2 linked regions of the Rudanella lutea DSM 19387 genome follow. The protein of the gene in region 2 interacts with the protein of the main gene of each other region in a pairwise test. Links are inferred from orthologs where the notes say so. Each region holds a gene or a part of one and is shown on either strand. Other genes may lie near its edges.

The links.
Region 1: the proteins of ruvA (region 2) and ruvC interact in binary tests that used the Escherichia coli proteins (3 or more experiments, as listed by UniProt). The link is inferred for Rudanella lutea DSM 19387 from one-to-one orthologs.

The regions. Positions count from the first base shown.
Region 1 is NZ_KB913013.1:595,513-598,833, forward strand. The notes cover bases 288-3,286. They hold ruvC (crossover junction endodeoxyribonuclease RuvC), read right to left. Parts: upstream 2,080-3,286; coding sequence 1,495-2,079; downstream 288-1,494. Other genes in these bases: RUDLU_RS0102625 (RNA polymerase sigma-70 factor), read right to left, coding at 288-875; RUDLU_RS0102630 (GNAT family N-acetyltransferase), read left to right, coding at 999-1,523; RUDLU_RS0102640 (lysylphosphatidylglycerol synthase transmembrane domain-containing protein), read left to right, coding at 2,112-3,083; RUDLU_RS0102645 (glycosyltransferase), read left to right, coding at 3,080-3,286. Outside these bases: RUDLU_RS26825 (FecR family protein), read right to left, coding at 1-181; more of RUDLU_RS0102625, read right to left, coding at 174-287; more of RUDLU_RS0102645, read left to right, coding at 3,287-3,321.
Region 2 is NZ_KB913013.1:1,996,923-2,000,176, reverse strand. The notes cover bases 279-3,210. They hold ruvA (Holliday junction branch migration protein RuvA), read left to right. Parts: upstream 279-1,412; coding sequence 1,413-2,009; downstream 2,010-3,210. Other genes in these bases: sov (T9SS outer membrane translocon Sov/SprA), read left to right, coding at 2,298-3,210; RUDLU_RS0108230 (response regulator transcription factor), read right to left, coding at 510-1,202; RUDLU_RS0108235 (HAMP domain-containing sensor histidine kinase), read right to left, coding at 279-513. Outside these bases: more of RUDLU_RS0108235, read right to left, coding at 1-278; more of sov, read left to right, coding at 3,211-3,254. UniProt on the Escherichia coli protein: The RuvA-RuvB-RuvC complex processes Holliday junction (HJ) DNA during genetic recombination and DNA repair.

The sequences.
Region 1 (3,321 bases), 1.4 Mb from region 2 along the record:
ATGCGTCGGTATCATCGACCACGAGTTGGGGTTGCTGTTGTTCCCGTCGCTGCAACTGCGCGTAAAACATCTCCTGATTGGCCGGGTCGAGCAACCACGTTCGGATTAGCTGCTTCTGCAACGGAGTAGCCCGCCCATCGAGGTACGTCTGAAGCAGTTCGGGCTGAATCGGGTTATCCATTGGTGGGTACGAAATAACGTGAAAGCAAATGTAGACCGGGCCCGCAAGCCAGAACCAGTACGAGCCATTCGCCCCGGAGGGCCTTGCGGAGCCGCCCGAGGGCGCGTGTCAGGTGATTTTCGACTGTCTTGGGGGTGAGTTGAAGCTCGGCCGCGATGTCGGCCTGGCTTTTGCCTTCAAATCGGCTCATCATAAACACGCGCTGTGCCTGTGGAGGTAGCGTTTGGACGGCCGCCCCGATTTGTTGCACCAGTTCATCCAGAAAAATAATCCGATCGGGCTGATCGTAGCCCGCGGTGATGGTCAGCTCGTCGAGCGAATCGGGTAACGATTCGATGGGGCCAAACTCGGCCCGCAGGTAGTCGATAGCCCGGTTGCGCACGGCACGGAAGAGGTAAGCCCGGTAGCTGCTGGTGATGTGTTCGTAGGCACGGGTGCGCCAGAACGTCAGAAATACCTCCCCGACGATATCCTCGGCCACATCGCGCCCGTACACGAACCGCACAGCATGGCTGCACAAATCGCGGTAATACTGCCGGAATAGCAGCGCACACCCCTGCGTCGGGTCTTTGGCAAACGCCTGCCGAACAAAAAAGTCAGGATCGGTGCCCGCCCGGCTTATATCTGGCTGCCCTCCCAGCGCAGGAAGCCCCGAAGGCGAGGAAGCATTTTCTGATGACGTAGAAAAAGGCATAGGCAGGCTGAAGTACGTATAACGTGAAGACGATTTTTTTGGACGTTACCCCCAATGCAGACGGAAAACTTTTCAACACCGACGCTAGAAGGCGTTATTTTGTGCTTACTCCGTTTACCACGTATGACCATTCGCCCTGCCACCCCGGCCGACCAGGCTGCCCTGCTCGCCCTACACCGGGCCGTTGCCCAAGACCCCAACGGCATAGCCCGTATGCCCGACGAAATTACCGATGCCTACATCGCGTCGTTGCTCAACCTGCAGCCGCCCGTGGGCCTGCAACGGGTTGTCACCGACGAAGCGGGCGAGCTGATGGGCGAAATTCATGGGGAGCGATACCGGTTACGCATCTTTACGCACATCCTGACCGGTATCACGGTTGTGGTGCACCCCCGGCATCAGGGCAGAGGCATTGGCAAAGCGTTGTTTAGTCAGTTTTTGCGGGATGTCCGGCAGACGTTTCCCGACATCCGGCGGGTCGAGCTGGAAGCCCGGGCCACCAACGAAGCATCGTTGCGGCTATACGAGAGCCTTGGGTTTGAACGGGAAGGCGTTTACCGCAACAAAACCCGCAACCGCGACGGGAGCTTTGTCGACAGTGTCGCTATGGCGTTGACGTTTACAGAATCCGATCGTTATTCTCGCTGACAAACGCACCCCAGGCCCCTTTTTTGGTTTTCTTGCTCGACACTACGGGCTGGGCATTGGCGTGAAAATGGTGGCAGATAGCGATACCCAGCGCGTCGGTCGCATCGAAAAATTGCGGGTCAAGTTCCGCTCTGAGCAGATGCGAAACCATTTGCGAGACCTGTTCTTTAGACGCGTTACCGTTGCCCGTGACCGATAGTTTTACCCGGCGCGGGGCATACTCGACAATCGGAATGTTGCGCGACAGAGCGGCCGCCATCACGACCCCCTGCGCCCGCCCGAGCTTGAGCATCGACTGCACGTTTTTCCCGAAAAACGGGTCCTCGATGGCCATTTCGTCGGGCTTATGTTGCTCGATAAGCCGGATCATGGTTTCGTGCAGTTTCTGAAGCTTCAGCTGGTAGGTTGTATATTTGCTCAGTTGAACAACGCCGTATTGCAACAGCCGCATGACGCCCCCGTTTTGCACCGCAATGACGCCGTAACCCGCTACCTGCGTACCGGGATCAACGCCAAGGATAATTTTTTCCGTATTGTGTGCAGTTGGTAAAGCCATGTGTGCAAGGTAACGCTTTCGGAACCGCTTTGATGCGTTTAGAAGACAAAAAAATCGCGTTTGGGCTTAAAATGGCCGTTTTATCGGGCCTGATTGCCTACATCGTCTACACCCTTAGCCGCCAACCCGCCGACCTGGGGGTGATCTGGCTAGCCCTGGCTCAAGCGCCCAACCCGTTTTTTTGGGTAAGTCTGCTGCTATTGCTTACACCCGTAAACTGGGGCTTCGAAGCCCTCAAGTGGCAAGGCCTCGTCCGGCGGATAGAGCCCATTTCATTCGCCGACGCTTACCGGGGTGTACTGGCCGGGCTGGCCCTGAGCATGGCGATTCCGACCGGCGTAGGCGATACGGTCGGGCGAGTGCTTTCCCTCCGCTCAACGCGCCGGGCCGACTCTATTGGGGCGGCCCTGGTATCGGGCGGGATGCAGTTTTACGTCGCCATTTGTCTGGGCGCTCCCGCCTGGACGCTCTACATCGACCGGGTACCCCAACGCGACGGCACGGCGGCACGGGCCTTGGCCATTGGCCTCTGGACCCTGGTCGGGCTGGGGGTTCTGCTGGCCAACATCAGGCCGATGTTGCTGCGCTGGTCGGGTCATGTGCCCTTCCTGAACCGATTTAGCGCATACTGGGCCGTAGCAGCCCAGTACACTGGCCGTGAGTTACTGGCCGCTTTTGGGGCTGCAACGGGCCGTTACCTGACCTTTTCGGTTCAGTTTCTGCTCGTTTTGCACCTCTACGGTCTGTCGTTGCCCCCGGCCGATCTGCTGGCGGGCATCGGGCTGGTGTTTCTGGTAAAAACCATCACGCCCGCTTTCAACTGGCTGAGCGATTTGGGCGTGCGCGAGGCCGCAGCCCTGTGGGTATTTGCCCCGTATAACCTACCCGCCCCTCTGCTGATAGCCGCTACGCTCACGCTCTGGATCGTCAATGTGCTGGCTCCGGTGCTGGTGGGGCTGGTGGGCGTTTGGCGAATCCGCCTGGCAGGCACCCGAACTACATGATTACGACTATTCTGCTCATCATCAGCGTCCTGTACGTCTTCATGACCCTAACTCTCTGGTGGGGTTGGCGACGTATTCCATACGCTCAGACGACACCGCTAACCGACGGACCGCTTATTTCGGTCGTGATTCCGGTGCGTAACGAAGCGGCTAACCTTCCCCATTTGCTGGCCGATCTGGCCCGGCAAACCTACACCCGATTTGAGGTGATTGTCGCCGACGACTCCTCCACCGACGA
Region 2 (3,254 bases):
AACGACCGTTGCGAGTAGCCAACCCACCGCCAGCATAATAGCTAACCCGCGCTGCTTGCTGAATCCGTACTTGTCGATGGCTGAAGTAACCACCACGAACCGATTGAGCCGGTCGGCATACGGAACACCCACAATTTCGCGGTCTCCTTCGCGCCAGAACAACTCGCCCTTAAGGCGTATCTGATCGAGCTGATGTTTGCTTACATCGAGGTAGTCGGAGCCGCTTTCATAAATAATCTGGTTGCGATGATTGTAGATAATGATTTCTTCCTGATTAAGAACTGTCATCTGGTTCCTGTCGAGGAGTTTAAACAGGTCGGGGTTGATCGTTTCTTTCCCAAACAGGAGCTCCACAGACGTGAGGGCTTCTTCGCGGAGCCGTTCTTTGTATTCGCGCTGCCGAAAACGCTCTGCAACGGTATAAATCAGAAGACAAAAGATGAGTAGCAACAACGACACAACCGCCGTGAAAAGGAGTGCAAGTCGGGCGCGAATAGTCAGGATAACGTTCATTTATCTTTCAGGACATAGCCCATGCCAATGACCGTATGAATCAGTTTCTGGTTATAAGGCTTGTCAACTTTGTTACGTAAATAGTTTACGTATACGTCAATGACGTTGGTGCCCGTGTCGAAATTGATGTCCCATACATGTTGAGCAATATCGATCCGTGAAACAACCCGGCCCGGATTCTGCATCAAATAATCGAGCAAGGTAAACTCGCGGGCGGTCAGTTCGATGACGTCACCTTGTCGGCGGGCCACTTTGGCGTCGAGATCCAATTCAAGATCGGCGAATTGTAGTTTTTGTTTCCGTCCATCGGCCGGACCGCTGTGCCGACGCAGAAGCGCTTTCACCCGAGCTATTAATTCCAGAAACTCGAATGGTTTCACCAGGTAATCGTCGGCACCGGCTTCAAAACCCAACAGTTTATCGGTGGTTGTGTCGAGTGCTGTCAGCATCAGAATAGGGAGGGATGCATTCTTGCTGCGGATATATTCAGCCAGCTCAAGGCCACTCAAAAAGGGGAGGTTTACGTCGAGCACAATTAGGTCGTAGGCATCAGACGAGAAAAGCCGTTTGCCTTCGCGGCCGTCATAGGCTACATCAACAGAGTACGACTGGGTTTCGAGTCCCTTTTTAATAAATGTAGCGACCTTAACTTCATCCTCAACAACAAGCAGGCGGGCAATAGGGGCCATGGTAGAAAGTAATGATTGTGAATGGAATATTCCATATACGACATTCAATTCAGGAAAGTTTAAAAATTTTCGGATTCAACATGTGTCATAAATGGAGAGGCATAATCTTTGTCATGGCTTGCAGACCGGTATAGTATACGTTGGGTTATTCTCCCCCTTTTTGTGTATATTTACCGATTAGTAACCCTCTAAACGAGACGCCATTAAGGCATGATTGCATACTTAGACGGAACGCTGGCTTACAAAGAGCCAACTTACGCTATCATCGACGTGAAAGGCGTAGGCTACGCGGTTCATATCTCTTTGGCCACGTACTCAACACTTCCCGGCGGGGGCGACAAGGTGAAGCTGTTTACCCACCATATTTTTCGGGAAGATGCCCAACTCCTCTACGGATTTGCGAGTGGCGACGAAAAAACCCTGTTTCAGGACTTAATCAGCGTGTCGGGGGTGGGGCCTAATACCGCCCTGATGGCCTTGTCGGCCCTGAGCCCGTCTGACCTCCGCATGGCTATTTTGTCGGAGAATGTCCGGGTGGTGCAAAGCATCAAAGGGGTAGGTGCCAAAACGGCCCAACGTATTATTTTGGAGTTAAAAGACAAGATGAAGAAGGCCGGTGTTATCCCCGACGGGCCCACGTACCGGCAGGTGGCGGGTGCTAATCCCGTCCGCGAAGAAGCCCTGGCTGCTCTGATGGCCCTCGGCTTTCAGCGCCCATTGGCCGAGAAAAATGTCGATTCTATTCTGCAAAGTGCCGATGGTGCCGACCTGAGCGTTGAAGACGTAATTCGTCGGGCACTGCGCTGACAACCAAAAACTAACAGCGAACAACGAGCAGTGAACAGTTGGCGCTAAATGGTGATCCTTTGTTGTTGATGATTAGTGCATTATTTTTTTAGAAGCTCATACACTGCTTTTCATCTGCGCTTTCTGAGTACCGGATTGTTCGTTGTTCACTGTTCGTTGATAACTGTTCATTGTTCGTTGTTCATTGTTCCCTGTTTATACGATTGGCACGATGTTCGCCGTTTGAAGTGAAGACCTGTGCAGTTGCCGTATCGTGATCTGTCACACCACCGATTTGACGCATTACCAATGGTGAACCCTTACCTTGTTCACGACTTCTTGTTTACCTCTGTGACTACGCTTCAACGCCGGATCAGGCGGCAGGCTGTGGCCCAATGGCTGCTGTGTGCAACGCTGGGGGTTTCGGCCGTTAGCGTGCTGAATACGAACGCACTGGCCCAAAGCGGTCGGCGCGGAACCGTACCCCGGCGCAATACCACCCCGGCGGCTCAGGCAGCCCAACAGGCCGACTCGACCCGTCGTGCCAATGCCCGTCTGGCCGCTCAGGAACGCGCCGATAGCATTCGGGCGGCCCGCTCGGCCAATCGGCGACCTACCGTTAACTGGCCCGACCGCTACGCCACCCGGTTTTCCGAACGCACATCCCGCTCCCCGTTTATCCTGCGCGACCCGCAGGGCGTAGCGACCGATATTCGGCTCGACAGCCGTGATCGCCTGTCGGTTTACGAACAGGTACGGCCGGGCGTCGGTACGCCGGGCGTGGCGACGCCCGGTGTTTCTCCACAGGCTCCGGTCTCCAATACAAACCCGCCCGGCGTGGCCACGCCGGGCGTCGGTACATTGCCGTTTCGGCCGGCCGAGAGTATTCCATTTAGTGAGTATCAGCGTTTGCAAAACGGGCGCGCACAGCAGTCGCTCTGGCGTGATTACAGTGCGCAGCGCGACGGACAAAGTGCCGTTCGGGGGCGTGGGTTGCTTCCCAAACTGGAGTTGCCGCCTGTGGTCGACCGGTTGTTTGGTGGTTCGCAGGTCGATTTTAAACCCAATGGGTTTGTGATGCTCGACTTTGGGTATCTGCATCAGTTTATCGACAACCCGGCCATTCCGGTACAGCAACGGCGGCAGGGCAACTTTATCTTCAACGAGCAGATCAACATCAACTTCAATGGTAAGATTGGTGAGCGGCTCGGTATGCTGGCCAACTTCGATACCAAAGCGAGCTTTAACTTTGAGAATGCCCTCAAG